Regions from separate parts of the Brenneria sp. L4-2C genome, predicted to be linked through region 1. Evidence: predicted binding sites of a transcription regulator. Region 1 holds the regulator's gene; the other holds the start of a gene.
The links. The regulator PurR, encoded in region 1, represses purine synthesis genes. The targets are predictions, from matches to a motif close to CANGCAAACGTTTGCNTG.

Region 1 (7,294 bases):
AAAAATGACCTGAACGCCCTGAGTGGTCGTTTCCGTGGGTTTTATCCGGTGGTGATAGATGTCGAGACCGCCGGGTTTAATGCTAAAACCGATGCCTTACTGGAAGTTGCGGCAATAACATTAAAAATGGACGCTGATGGTTGGTTACAGCCAGATGAAACTCTACATTTTCATATTGAGCCGTTCGAAGGCGCCATATTGGAGCCCGCCGCGCTGGCGTTTAACGGTATTGACCCCAGCAATCCGCTGCGCGGCGCGGTCAGCGAATACGAAGCGCTGCATGAAATTTTCAAAGTGGTGCGCAAGGGCTTAAAAGATCAGGGATGTAACCGCGCCATCATCGTGGCGCATAACGCGACGTTTGATCACAGCTTTATGATGGCCGCAGCCGAACGTTGCAGCCTGAAGCGCAATCCTTTCCATCCTTTCGCTACTTTCGATACCGCCGCGCTGAGTGGTCTGGTATTGGGCCAAACCGTGCTGGCCAAAGCCTGTATCACCGCGGGCATCGATTTTGACTCCAGTCAGGCGCACTCCGCGCTTTACGATACCAACCAGACGGCGCTGCTTTTTTGTGAGCTGGTCAACCGTTGGAAACGCATGGGCGGCTGGCCTATCGTTTTTAATGAAAATCAATTAGAGAAAACGTCCACCGCAGACTAAGCCGAACGCGCAAAAAAAGGGTGACTTTCGCCACCCTCTTTATTTCTCTTGCAGAAAACGGTTATCCGCTACGCGTCGGATTATTCCTGCCCTTCCTGCTGGGATTTGTATTTATCCGCCGTTTCTTTGATCAACTGCTGCAATTCGCCACGCTGATACATTTCAATAACGATATCACAGCCGCCGACCAATTCGCCGTCGACCCACAGTTGGGGGAATGTCGGCCAGTTGGCATATTTCGGCAGTTCGGCGCGGATATCCGGATTCTGTAGGATATCGACATAGGCAAAACGTTCGCCACAAGCAGACAACGCCTGTACCGCCTGAGCGGAAAATCCGCAGCTAGGCAATTTAGGTGAACCTTTCATATACAGCAGGATCGGGTTTTCAGCGATCTGGCGCTGAATTTTTTCAATTGTCGTTGTCGTCATTCTCTTGCTTCCTTAAACCTTTAGGATGGCTAACGTCATGTTCATTAACCACGAGCATCTATCAGATGAGCCACTACAGCGCCATCCACTCAATGATATTGTACCGATGGCGGCGACCACAAAAAAACGCCATTTTTTGTGTGGGTATGCCTTTACCCTATCACAACCGACAAATGATGAAACTCACAGTAGAAATCGATGACAAATCGAGCAGGACAAAAACCCCCATTAACTTTTTTTCACTATTCTGTTCGAATAAAGAGGCCGCGCCCACTTTTTTATCATGTGGTTTTCGGGAATACTGTGCGCACTCAGTGAGTTAATAACGATGAACGACCACGGCTATCATGCGCTTGTTTATTACCCTTTTTATCCTGTTTTTCAGTAACCTATTCCTGAATATCGCCCAGGCGGCGCCGCATACGCCGAATTTACCGTCACGAAAGGCCAACGTAAACATTGAGGACGATCACAAAAAAAATCCGCAGGCGAAGAAAAATAACCAGAAAGCGTCCGGCGCGGCAAAAGTAAAAAAAACCAAAACGGATAGCGGCAAAACAAACGCCGCCACGAAAAAAGTTAAAGTCATCCACCTCGCCAGGCACAAACAGGCGCCGACCCCATCGCGCACGAAAAGCGACACGCCGGCGTTAGTCAGGAAAAATCTCAAAAAATTGCATTTGGCAAATGAAGCCCGCTATGCCTCCTCGCGCGCCAAGGTAAAAGTTGGTGTAAATGGCGACGGAACGGAAAAAGCGTTAACGCTGAGCGAAGCGCACAAGAAACGTTACCAGCATGCCAAATTGACCGCGATGAATAAGCTGATGGATCAAGTGGGTAAACCCTATCATTGGGGCGGCGCATCGCCCTTTACCGGATTCGACTGTAGCGGATTGGTTTATTATGCCTACAAGGACGTGGTAAAAATCCCCATCCCCCGCACCGCCAATGAGATGTATCATTTGCGCGACGCGGCCCCGATCAAGAAAAGCGAACTGGAAAGCGGCGATTTGGTTTTCTTCCGTATCAATAACCGCGGCGCGGCCGACCATGTCGGCGTGTATGTGGGTAACGGGAAATTCATTCAGTCGCCGCGTACCGGTTCAGATATTCGCATCAGCAAACTGAGCGAAGATTACTGGCAGGATCATTATGTCGGCGCGCGTCGCGTCGTCACCCCGCAAACCATTCGCTAAGCCGCAACGACGAAACGATCAGAAGGAAATCGGGCGCGTTTTCCGTTGAAAACGCGCCCGATCGGATGGCGAAAACGAACGCTTGGTTTCAATTAATTCAATACGGCGGCAAAACTGAATACGACAACCAGCAACAGCGCCCCAACGGTGGCCAGCAGCGAAATCTTCAGGTCGGCATCCATCGGTATCTCCTTTGCGTATAAGAATTATCAGAAGAAAATATTGACCCTCTTTAGCGCCTTGCATTCAACATCGGGCTAAAGCGGCATCTTGTATAACAATAGCCGCTGTTGCCGGGTTTGCCCGAAAAAACTGAGGGCGGCGTATCACTAATAATATAAATTACTGCTTTCACTTTTCTGTCAAATCGGACAAAATTCGCTGTTTGACGACACGCCGCGTATTGGTCGAGAAAGTCCGCCTTGCCCCTTCAGGTATAACATTCGGCATTCTCCTTCTAAAATTCTGTTTTTTTATCTGGAAAGAGAACGTTAAACGCAGGCAAACGATTAACAATATATATACGACTGTAATGAGTCGGTTAGGAGTCACTTTTACATGGCAACGATCAAAGATGTGGCAAAGCGCGCAGGCGTTTCGACCACAACCGTATCGCATGTGATAAATAAAACACGTTTCGTCGCCGAAGAAACCAAAGCCGCCGTCAGGGCCGCCATCAAAGAATTACACTATTCGCCCAGCGCCGTGGCCCGCAGTCTTAAAGTGAATAATACAAGGACTATCGGTCTGTTGGCGACCTCCAGCGAAGCGCCCTACTTTGCGGAAATCATTGAAGCCGTTGAAAACGGTTGCTACGCCAAAGGCTATACGATGATTTTGTGTAATTCGCATAACGACATCGATAAACAGCGCGCCTACCTTTCCATGCTGGCGCAAAAGCGCGTCGACGGATTGCTGGTGATGTGCGCGGAATATCCGCCCGAACTCCTTGCCATGCTGGAAGACTATCGCAGTATTCCGATGGTGGTGATGGATTGGGGACAGGCTCACAGCGATTTTACCGACACCATTATTGATAACGCGTTTGAAGGCGGTTATATGGCGGGCCGTTATCTTATCGAACGCGGTCACCGGGAAATCGGCGCCATTCATGGCATTCTTGAGCGCAATACCGGCAGCGGACGCTATCTTGGCTTTTTAAAAGCGCTGCACGACGCCGATATTCAGATTCACGATGAATGGATCGTACGGGGCGACTTTGAACCCGAATCCGGCTATAAGGCGATGCACCAGATTCTGGCGCAGAAACATCGTCCCACGGCGGTTTTCTGCGGCGGGGATATTATGGCCATGGGCGCTATCTGCGCGGCGGACGAACTGGGGCTACACGTTCCCCAGGATATCTCGGTCATTGGCTACGACAATGTTCGTCATGCCCGTTTTTTCACCCCGGCGCTGACCACCATCCACCAGCCGAAAGAACGGTTGGGACAATCGGCCTTATCGATGCTTTTGGACCGAATTACCAGTAAGCGCGAAGACGCCCAGGTTATTGAGGTTCATCCTTCGCTGATAGAACGTCGTTCCGTCGCCGATGGCCCATTCCGCGATTACCGGCGTTATTCCTGAGCACCCACGCATTTATCTGCCGCTATACCCTCTAGCCGCTACGCTGCTTCAGCCAATTTATGCTTGTACCCTGGCTGAAGCAGTCCTAAACTGATCAGCAATTCGACGACAACAACCATATTAATCTCTTTATTCACTATCCTTATATAGTGTGAGCGCATATTGGATGTGCGCGTTTATTTTAAGGATGAGTGCCTCTACGTATTTGCGTACCGGCTTTTTCTCTTCATTTTCCTCTTGTTATTCAGAGGGTAGACGATGGGTGATACCCACCGATGCCGATAATGGGTAAAAAATTGTCTATGCTTTCCTTGCAGTTTTCACCGTGAGCGGCAAGGTAGGGAGAAATTATGAGTTCATCGTGTATAGAGGATGTAGAAGGACTGGAGAGCCATGGCAACTCCTGGTTTCAAATTGTGCGTGAAATGCTGGACATGGCCGATATCAAAATCAACGGCTCCCGCCCTTTTGATATAAAGATTAAAAATCCCGATTTTTTCAAACGCGTGTTGCGTGAAGGCTCATTAGGATTGGGTGAAAGCTACATGGACGGATGGTGGGAATGCGAACGGCTGGATATGTTCTTTCACCGCATATTACGCGCCGGTCTGGATAAAAAAGTCCCCCATCATATGAAAGACATTTTGCGCGTTGCCGCCGCAAGACTGATCAATCTGCAATCCAAAAGACGCGCCTGGATTGTCGGCAAAGAGCACTACGATTTGGGCAACGACCTGTTTTCGCTGATGCTGGATCCTTACATGCAATACTCCTGCGGCTACTGGAAACAGGCGACCACTCTGGAGCAGGCGCAGGAAGACAAGCTGCAAATGATCTGCGAAAAACTCCAGTTGCAACCAGGAATGAAGCTATTGGACATTGGCTGCGGTTGGGGCGGACTATCCGAATTCGCCGCACGTCGTTATGGCGTGTCCGTCATCGGCGTCACCATTTCCAAAGAACAGCAGAAACTGGCCCAGCAACGCTGTCAGGGTCTGGACGTCGAGATTTTATTACAGGACTATCGCGATTTGGATTTGCAATTCGATCGGGTGGTGTCCGTCGGCATGTTTGAACACGTGGGTCCCAAGAATTACAAGACCTATTTTCAGGTCGTTAATAAGAACCTTAAGTCCGACGGATTATTTTTACTGCACACCATCGGCGCGCAAAAAACCGACTCTAAAGTCGATCCCTGGATTGATAAATACATATTCCCCAACGGTTGCATTCCCTCCGTCCAGCATATCGCGCGCGCCAGCGAACCCTATATGGTGATGGAAGACTGGCACAATTTCGGCGCCGATTATGATCGCACGCTGATGGCCTGGTTCGAGCGTTTCCAGCAGCATTGGCCCGCGCTTGCCGACCGTTACTCCGCGCGTTTCCGCCGGATGTTCAGCTACTACCTGAATGCCTGCGCCGGCGCGTTCCGCGCGCGGGATATTCAGCTCTGGCAGGTACTTTTCAGTAAGGAAGGCGTTGAAGGCGGGATACGCGTTCCGCGTTAATCGTTTGGCCCTCGAACCGCCCGCGCAATACGCCGAGCGGTTTTTTGTTGAGCGCTTATTCTTCGCTGGACGGCTCGCTAACTCCTCGGTCGGCCAATACCCGTTCTACCGTATCCACCACGGCCTGAGTTTGCGGGTCGATTTCGATATTCACCCGCTGCCCCAGTTTCTTTTGTCCCAGCGTGGTGCGATTTAGCGTTTCGGGGATCAGATGAACGCAGAAACGGCTGCGGGTGACGTCACCGACTGTCAGACTGATGCCGTCAATGCCGATAAAACCTTTATGCAACACATACTTCATCAGCGACTCGTCCGCCAGGCGGAACCAGATCTGATGGTTGTTCTCCGACACCAGGATCTTCACCACTTCCGCCGTGCAGATGATATGACCCGACATAACGTGTCCGCCGATCTCGTCGCCAAACTTGGCCGCCCGCTCAAGGTTAACGCTGTCGCCTTCGGTAATATCGCCCAGGTTGGTCAACCGCAGCGTTTCCTTCATCAGGTCAAAACTAACGCGATCGCCATTGACCGACGTTACCGTCAGACAACAACCATTGTTGGCCACCGAAGCGCCAGGCACCAAGCCCGGCAATAACTCAGGCGGCAATTGAAGAACGTGTGTGCGAAAATTGACTTTTTCATCAATAGACACCACCGGCGCGGTGCCATGAACAATACCGGTAAACATACGGCTTGCCTCTCAAAGAATGCTGTAGATGAAATGAGTGCTAAGCGATACGGGTAACAACTCATTGCTGATTAATATTCACCCAATAGATTCAAGGTGCGGGCAGACGGCCATCGAACGAATGCCGAGACGCTTACGCAAATAAACGCCGCGGGTGAGCGAGAGCAGTCAATACACCGGCAACCTGAAAAACGGCGGGTATAAATGGCTATGATGCAGTTTGCCCCATATTAAGAGGAAAACCAAACCTGATTGCCGTCGCCGGTTCGCATTTAAACCATTCTTGAACCTTTGATTAATTTATTTTCCCGCAAGCTGATTTACTTCCGGCAAGCCGTTACAATGAGGCGCTTATTGCTATTCGTGATAGCAGCGCGTTTTTTATCCACGTTTAATCATCCCGCTAAGTTCGTCAATTCAAGGTAGGTGTTTGTGCAGAAGTATCTGTCAGAAGCGCGTAAATTATCAGCGCTCGCGATCCCTGTCATCATCGCGCAAGTGTCCCAGACCTCCATGGGGGTGGTTGATACCATCATGGCAGGCGCATACAGCGCAACGGATATGGCGGCCGTCGCCGTCGGCACGTCAATCTGGCTACCGGCCATTCTTTTCGGGCATGGTCTGTTGATTGCGCTTATTCCGGTTGTGGCGCAGTTAAATGGATCAGGCCGCCGAGACCGTATCGCACATCAAATTCGACAATCTTTCTTTCTGGCATTGATCGTTTCCGTGCTGACCATGCTGGCCCTCCATCAAGGGGAGCGGATTATCCGACTGATGAATGACGACTCGCCAGAGCTGGTGGAAAAAGCCGTCGGCTATCTGCAAGCGCTCCTTTGGGGCGTGCCAGGCTATCTTTTTTATCAGGTTTTACGCGGTCAAAACGAAGGGCTGTCAAAAACCCTGCCCGGCATGATCATTGGTTTCATCGGCTTAGTAATCAACATACCGATCAACTATATCCTGATTCACGGTAAATTCGGTATGCCGGAGCTGGGTGGGGTCGGCTGTGGCGTCGCTACCGCTTCCGTTTACTGGATCATGTTTCTGCTGATGGCGGCCTATAGCAAAAGAGCCGTCTGGCTGCGCGACATCAAGCTACAGCAGCCCGGATTCAAACCCGACTGGCCGGTGCTGAAACGGCTATTCACCCTGGGTTTGCCCATCGCTTTGGCGCTGCTGTTTGAAGTGACGCTATTTGCCGTGGTGGCG
Region 2 (7,294 bases), on a different contig from region 1:
GCCGGTTTCACCGGCGCGCGTTTCAATATGCGAGGCGTCGGCATGCCATAAATCTATTGGGTATATGCCTTAAGCGCCGTTAGAATAGCGCTTAAATCTCCTGACCTTACTGTGCCGACCGTCTGGCGCAGCAACCAATACATGAGCTATGGCTAAAAAAAATGCATCGTCGGCCGCCGGGCAGATCCGAATTATCGGTGGTCAGTGGCGCGGCAGAAAACTCCCCGTTCCTGCGAGTCCCGGCTTAAGGCCGACCACCGATCGCGTGCGTGAAACCTTGTTCAACTGGCTGGCGCCGGTTATTCAGCAGTCGCGCTGCCTGGATTGTTTCGCCGGCAGCGGCGCGCTGGGGCTGGAGGCGCTGTCGCGCTACGCCGCGCACGCCACATTGCTGGAAAGGGAGCGTGGCGTGGCGCAGCAATTAACGCAAAATCTGACGCTGCTGCGGGCGGAAAACGCCTGCGTCGTTAATACTGATACCCTGCAATGGCTGGCTCAGGCCGGCGAACCGTTTGATGTGGTGTTTCTCGATCCGCCGTTCCGTAAAGATTTATTGAACAATACGGTATCGCTGCTGGAACGGCAGGGCTGGTTAGCGCCGGACGCCTGGATCTATGTGGAAACCGAGGCCGAGAACGCGCAACTGGCGATTCCTGACAACTGGCGGCTGCACCGGGAAAAGATCGCCGGTCAGGTGGCGTACCGTTTATATCTCCGTCAATAATCATCGTAGAGAAAAGACAATAAGGGGAACATGATGATATGGATTAATCTTGGCCGATTATTGATGCTGGGAATATGGGGTATTCTGATCTTTAACCTGATTCAGCCCTTTCCCCGACCGCTGAATATCTTTATGACGGTGGCGATGATATTCACGCTCCTGATGCACGGCTTCCAACTGCTGTTGCTCAGGGCCAGCCAGCCCAAGGACAGCCCGGCGCTGAGTCAGGCGCTTCAGGCGCGTATTTTCCTGTTCGGGGTGTTTGAACTGCTCGCCTGGCAGAAAAAGCTGCCGAAACAAGCGAAAAAGTAACGGTTATCGCTCACCGGGCCGAAAGCCGACAAAGCGCGTACCCTTGACCTGCAACATGCCCCGCATATCTTTATCGAGCCGGTTGTAATCGGCCTTATCGAGTCGCAGCGCGATCGCGGGGCCGCCGTTCAGCGGCTGAAACGTGGCCTCATAAAACATGCTTTCTACCCGGTAGTCGCTATCGCGAGGCCGGGTGCGGGCGCGTGGAAATTCACGCTTGGCCGTTATTTGCGCCGATATCGTCTGTAGCACAGCCGCATCATTGCGCGCTTCCTGATTGCGCTGTTGCTGATATTGGCGCCAGGCCAGCACCGCAATCAGCGCCAGAGCCAGTATCAGCAGCGGGTGGAAATCACGCATACGTCAGGTTTTTTTGCCGGGAAGATAAGGGAAATGCGTGACGTTATCGCCTAATTCGGAGATGCGCGCGCTGCCTTTTTCCGTCACCGCATCAATGCGGATCACGGCCTGTAAAGGAATAAAGCTGCGGCTGACGCCGGAAAATTCGGTTTTCAGCTTTTCGGTGGACGGATCAATCAGTACCGTTGATTGGCTGTCGAAGACGAAATCGGCAATTTCAATAAAACCAAACAGATTGCTTGATACCAATTCACGCACATAAAGCTGGTAATTTTTACCATTATTCATGAACTGAATACGATAAAGTGCGGGTTCATTGCTCATTCAACCATATTCTCCTTCAAGCTAATTGCATGCGCCAATCCACGGTCCAAACGGGTCGATAACATAGCATGAAGCACCGGTATGCGCATCTGTCTCGCCTGATGTTGTTGATCCTTACCCCGATCCCCTACACTTGAAGGTATCAGGCTATGGATGCCGCAGCGGATTATTACTCAGGATACGCATAAAACGAAAACTGATTCCGGGCTTCGATCCGGCTTGTCTACTACAGAATAAGGATAATCTATGCTTTGGTCGTTTATTGCCGTGCTTTTTTCCGGTTGGTTATACGTTGACGCCAGCTACCGTGGTCCGGTCTGGCAGCGCTGGCTGTTTAAACCCGTTACCTTGTTATTATTGCTGGCGTTGGCCTGGCAAACGCCGCTGCTGAGCGTGCCGGGTTACCTGATCGTGGTCGGGTTATTGGCGACGCTGGCGGCCGATACGCTGATGTTGCTGCCGACACAGCGCCTGCTTTATGCGTTCGGCGCCTATTTTGTTTCGCATCTGCTCTATACCATCAGTTTTTTCACCAGTCAGACGACACTCACCTTTTTCTGGCCGCTGGCGTTGGCGCTGATCATTCTGGCGGCGCTTCTGATCGTAACCGTCTGGAGCCGTCTTGGGGCGCAGCGTTGGCCGGCGTGCGCGTTTATCCTGATGACGACGGTGATGGTGTGGGTCGCCGGCGAACGTTATTTCGCCCTCGGCACGGATTATAACTTCTCTCTGCTGGCCGGCGCCGCGCTGCTGTTTATCGCTCACGCGGCCTGGTTTATCCACCACTACCGAATAAATTTTCGCGCCCATCAGGCCATTGTGGCGGCGTGCTATTTCGGCGGACATTTCTTAATCGTTCGTTCCCTCTATTTTTAGCGTCGGCGGGGGTGCGAAACGCTGGATCGGCCTGATATGACGGTGTAAAGTCTCCGATGAGAATCACTATCATCAATACAGGAGGAAGGTATGCATTCTCATCACCATCACGGCGCTGAAAAGTCAGCATGCTGCCATGAGCACGCCCTTCATTCGTCACGCGCGCAAAAAAGCTGTTGCGCCGTAAAACATGCGCCGGGCGCGGTTGCCGATACCGGTCGGGGCGCGGATCAAAGCCCGTCGGAAAGCAGCGACAACGCCGATTCGGACGATCCCGACGGCGACAGACCGTCGCTATGCCAACGTTTTAGCTGGAAAATCAGCGGGATGGATTGTCCCAGCTGCGCCCGAAAAATTGAAAATGCTCTAAGAAATGTTACCGGAATAGAACAGGCCAAAGTGCTGTTCGCCACCGAAAAACTGGTCGTCGACGCCCGCAATGATGTCCGTCCGCAGGTGCAGAGCGCCGTTCAACAGGTCGGTTTCGCCTTGCATGATCTTGCCCCGCAAGCGCCTCTTTCTCCTGATTCACGCCGTTTTATCCATGAATATGGTTTCCTGATCCTTTTTACGTTGCTGGCGACGGCAAGCTGGGGACTTTCCCTGCTGAATGCGTCCGGCGGACAAATCGTTTTTATCGCCACCACCATCGTGGGTCTGGTGCCGATAGTGAAAAAAGCGTCGCGGCTGATCCGTTCCGGTACGCCTTTCGCGATTGAAACGCTGATGAGCGTGGCGTCTATCGGGGCGTTGCTGATTGGCGCGGCGGCTGAAGCCACGTTCGTCCTGCTGCTTTTCATGCTGGGCGAGCAGTTGGAATCCTATGCGGCCAATCGCGCGCGGCGCGGCGTCACCGCGTTAATGGCGCTGCTCCCTGAAGAAGCCACGGTGATCCGCAATGAGCGGCGTTTCAGCGTGCCGGTCGCCAGTCTGTCGCCCGGCGATGTGATTGAGGTGGCGCCCGGCGGCCGCCTGCCCGCCGATGCGGAACTGCTCGCCGCGGAAGCCAGTTTTGATGAGAGCGCATTAACCGGAGAGTCGGCGCCCGTTGAGCGCGGACCGGGCGAGATGGTGGCGGCCGGCAGCCTGTGCGTCGACCGCAATGTGCGGTTGCGCGTGGTGTCGCAGCCGGGTGACAGCGCCATCGATCGTATTCTGCAATTGATCGAAGAAGCGGAAGAGCGCCGTGCGCCGATAGAGCGTTTCCTCGATCGCTTCAGCCGTTACTACACGCCGGCCATCATGCTGCTGTCGCTGCTGGTTATCGTGATCCCGCCGTTATTGCTGGGCCAGCCCTGGCAGGAATGGATTTATCGCGGGCTGACGTTATTGCTCATTGGCTGCCCCTGCGCGCTGGTGATCTCGACCCCGGCGGCGATTACCTCCGGTCTGGCGGCGGCGAGCCGTCAGGGCGCGCTAATCAAAGGCGGCGCTGCGCTGGAGCTGCTGGGCGGCATCCGCGCGGTGGCGTTTGATAAAACCGGCACCTTAACCGAGGGAAAACCGCAGGTTACGGATATTTTACCCGCCGCGGGCGTCAGCGAGGCCGCTCTGCTGGCGCGCACCGCCGCGATAGAGTCCGGTTCACACCATCCGCTGGCGAAAGCCATCGTGCAACGGGCGCTGGCGGCGAGTCCGTTTTTACCGGTCGCGGATAATCGCCGCGCGCTGGCGGGCATCGGCGTTGAGGGGACGATTGCCGGCAAACGCCTTCAGGTTAGTTCTCCGGCCAAGCTGCCGGCGGATACGCTGGATGCCGACTGGCGTCAGCGCGTCGCGGCGTTGGAAAATGAAGGGAAAACGGTGGTGGTCGTGCATGAAGAACGCCTGGTGATAGGCGTGCTGGCGTTGCGCGATACATTACGTCACGATGCCGGCGCCGCGCTGAACGCATTACGGGCGCTGAATATACGCTGCATTATGCTGACCGGCGATAATCCCCGGGCGGCGGCGGCGATAGCGAACGATCTGGGCATCGATTATCGCGCCGGTCTGCTGCCGGCGGATAAAGTGGCTGCGGTCAGCGAGCTTAATCAGCGGCACCCCACGGCGATGGTGGGCGACGGCATTAACGACGCCCCGGCCATGAAAGCGGCCACGATAGGGATTGCGATGGGCAGCGGCACCGACGTCGCGCTGGAGACGGCGGACGCCGCGTTAACCCACAGCCGCCTGAATGGATTGGCCATGATGATCCGGCTATCGCGGGCCACCCATCGTAATATTCGTCAGAATATTACCATTGCGCTTGGGCTGAAGGCTCTGTTTCTGATCACCAGCGTGCTGGGGATCACCGGTCTGTGGTTGGCGGTGCTGGCGGATTCCGGCGCCACGGCATTGGTCACGGCCAACGCCCTGCGGTTGCTGAAAAAGCGGGATTAATCCTCGGGTTGACGCCCGGCTCCACGGGCGTCATGACGCGGGCCGCGTCTGCTGCATCGCGCGGCCAGGGAATCAACCCCCTTTGCGCAGTAAATAGCGATAGGGCAATTGCTCGATTGCCTGCGCCAGCAGGTGATGCTCCATATAACGGCAGAATCCGGGAATATCGCGGGTGGTCGCCGGATCGTCCGCCAGGATCAGCAGCGTTTGTCCGGTTTCCATTTGGCGTACCGCCTTGCGCACCATCATCACGGGCTCGGGGCAGCGCAGTCCCTGTGCGTCAAGGGTTTTATCGGGATTGGCGAAAGGATCGGTCATCAACGTTCTCTGTGATTAGCGGGTAATAAAAAAACCGCCATAGTTTACGCCGTGGATTTTCAGGCGCAAGCGACGACAACGTTTGCGCAAAAAACAACCATTGCATTGCCGGCGTAAATGCGTATCATGCGCCCGCGCCGTAATAAAAAACCGCCGCCCGCGGCGTTCCAGAAGGATGGCGGGCAAGGCAAGACGATTCTTGGGTTCCCTCACCCCAATAACCAAAAAGGTCACATATATGTATCGATTTACTCCCCAACAGCGGCTGACGGCGCTGGTATGGCTTTCGTTATTTCACATCCTGATCATTACTTCCAGTAATTATCTGGTTCAGCTCCCGGTATCGATTTTCGGTTTTCATACCACCTGGGGGGCTTTCACCTTTCCGTTTATTTTTCTGGCGACCGACCTGACCGTACGGATTTTCGGCGCGCCGCTGGCTCGTCGCATCATTCTGACCGTGATGTTGCCCGCGCTGCTGGTTTCGTATCTGGTCTCCGTGCTGTTCTATCAGGGATCATGGCAATCGTTCAGCGCGTTGGGGCAGGTAAACATTGTGGTTGCCCGCATCGCCAGCGCCAGTTTCATGGCGTACGTGCTGGGGCAAATTCTGGATGTACACGTTTTCAACCGGCTGCGGCAGCGCAACGCCTGGTGGGTGGCCCCGGCGGCATCCACCGTCTTCGGCAACTTCAGCGATACGCTGGCCTTTTTCTTTATCGCCTTTTATCGCAGCAGCGATCCTTTTATGGCCGCCAATTGGATTGAAATCGCCCTGGTGGACTACACTTTCAAACTGCTGATAAGCATGCTTTTCTTCCTGCCGATGTATGGCGTGATGCTGAATATGGTGCTCAAGCGTCTGAGTGAGCAACCGCTCGACATGCCTGGCTTATCCGTTGCGAACCGCCGCTAAACGCGGTTTTGCCTTTGCCGCCCGCAGACGGCGGCGAAACACGGCATCGCCAGAGGCCCGGATTTATGGTTTGTGACAACAAACCGCTTGTTTTTACATACAGAATAGCGTGCGATAATGTCTTAATCTGTTCCAACGAAAAGAAAGGGAACCCTATGCCGAATGTGGTGAAATATCTCGGAATGAGTCTGCTGGTCGTCATGCTTGCCGCCTGTGACGGCAAGACGGAAGATAGCGCGGCGGCGCCAGCGCAGGATAAACCGGCGGCGGAAGCCTCGGCGGGCGTGGCTGTCGAGCTGATGGCGGGCAAGATCGCCTTTACCCTGCCTGCGGATATGAGCGATCAAAGCGGTAAACTGGGTACTCAGGCAAACAATATGCACGTTTACGCCAACGAAAGCGGACAAAAAGCGGTGATCGTGATTTTGGGCGACAACACCACGGAAGCGCTGCCGGTGTTGACGAAACGTCTGGAAGATCAGCAACGTGAGCGCGATGCCAACCTTCAGGTGGTGACCAACAAATCCATTGCGGTGGATGGCAAGGAAATGCAGCAGTTGGACAGCATTATCACCAGCAGCGGACAGCAGGCCTATTCATCCGTGGTGCTGGGAAAAGTGGACGATAAGCTGCTGATCCTGCAAATTACGCTGCCGGCCGGCGACCAGCAGCAGGCCCAGAGCGATGCGGAAAACATCATTCGCACTTTGAAGTTGAAATAGTCAGACGACCACGATCCCCGCGCGCTGATGCCGCTGCGGGGTATGGCCCGGCGGGTTGGAAATAATCGGTTATTGATTACAGTTTGACATCAGAGCGTTATAATTTTCCAGCAATCTTAAGGCTTCGCGTAATCCCCTCATTGAGCTGATTTTCGCATTCTTCCATTTTAACTTTTGATATCAACATATGACTCGTTCTCCCCGATCGACCGCATGGTTGCGAGTTGTCAGCCTTGCTCTGGCAGCATTCATTTTCAACACCGCCGAATTTGTCCCTGTCGCTCTCTTATCTGATATCGCCGTCAGCTTTTCGATGAGCGAGGCCCAGGTAGGGCTGATTATTACCATCTACGCCTGGGT

Region 2: tusA (sulfurtransferase TusA) is a predicted target of PurR. The motif match lies at 5,368-5,385, and genes of this name have one in related genera.

What each region holds. Positions count from the first base shown of each region.
Region 1 covers NZ_JBEIAC010000001.1:12,165-19,458, reverse strand. The annotation lists gene rnt (ribonuclease T) at 1-663, shown strand, start outside; gene ABRZ26_RS00120 (Grx4 family monothiol glutaredoxin) at 744-1,094, opposite strand; gene ABRZ26_RS00115 (C40 family peptidase) at 1,442-2,290, shown strand; gene cydH (cytochrome bd-I oxidase subunit CydH) at 2,383-2,472, opposite strand; gene purR (HTH-type transcriptional repressor PurR) at 2,849-3,880, shown strand; gene cfa (cyclopropane fatty acyl phospholipid synthase) at 4,231-5,391, shown strand; gene ABRZ26_RS00095 (riboflavin synthase subunit alpha) at 5,447-6,082, opposite strand; gene ABRZ26_RS00090 (MATE family efflux transporter) at 6,515-7,294, shown strand, end outside.
Region 2 covers NZ_JBEIAC010000021.1:54,886-62,179, reverse strand. The annotation lists gene rsmD (16S rRNA (guanine(966)-N(2))-methyltransferase) at 149-724, shown strand; gene ABRZ26_RS21315 (DUF1145 family protein) at 758-1,036, shown strand; gene ABRZ26_RS21310 (DUF2500 domain-containing protein) at 1,040-1,396, opposite strand; gene ABRZ26_RS21305 (DUF1820 family protein) at 1,400-1,720, opposite strand; gene ABRZ26_RS21300 (lysoplasmalogenase) at 1,967-2,596, shown strand; gene ABRZ26_RS21295 (zinc/cadmium/mercury/lead-transporting ATPase) at 2,687-4,978, shown strand; gene tusA (sulfurtransferase TusA) at 5,051-5,296, opposite strand; gene ABRZ26_RS21285 (7-cyano-7-deazaguanine/7-aminomethyl-7-deazaguanine transporter) at 5,535-6,212, shown strand; gene ABRZ26_RS21280 (DcrB family lipoprotein) at 6,368-6,934, shown strand; gene ABRZ26_RS21275 (sugar transporter) at 7,122-7,294, shown strand, end outside.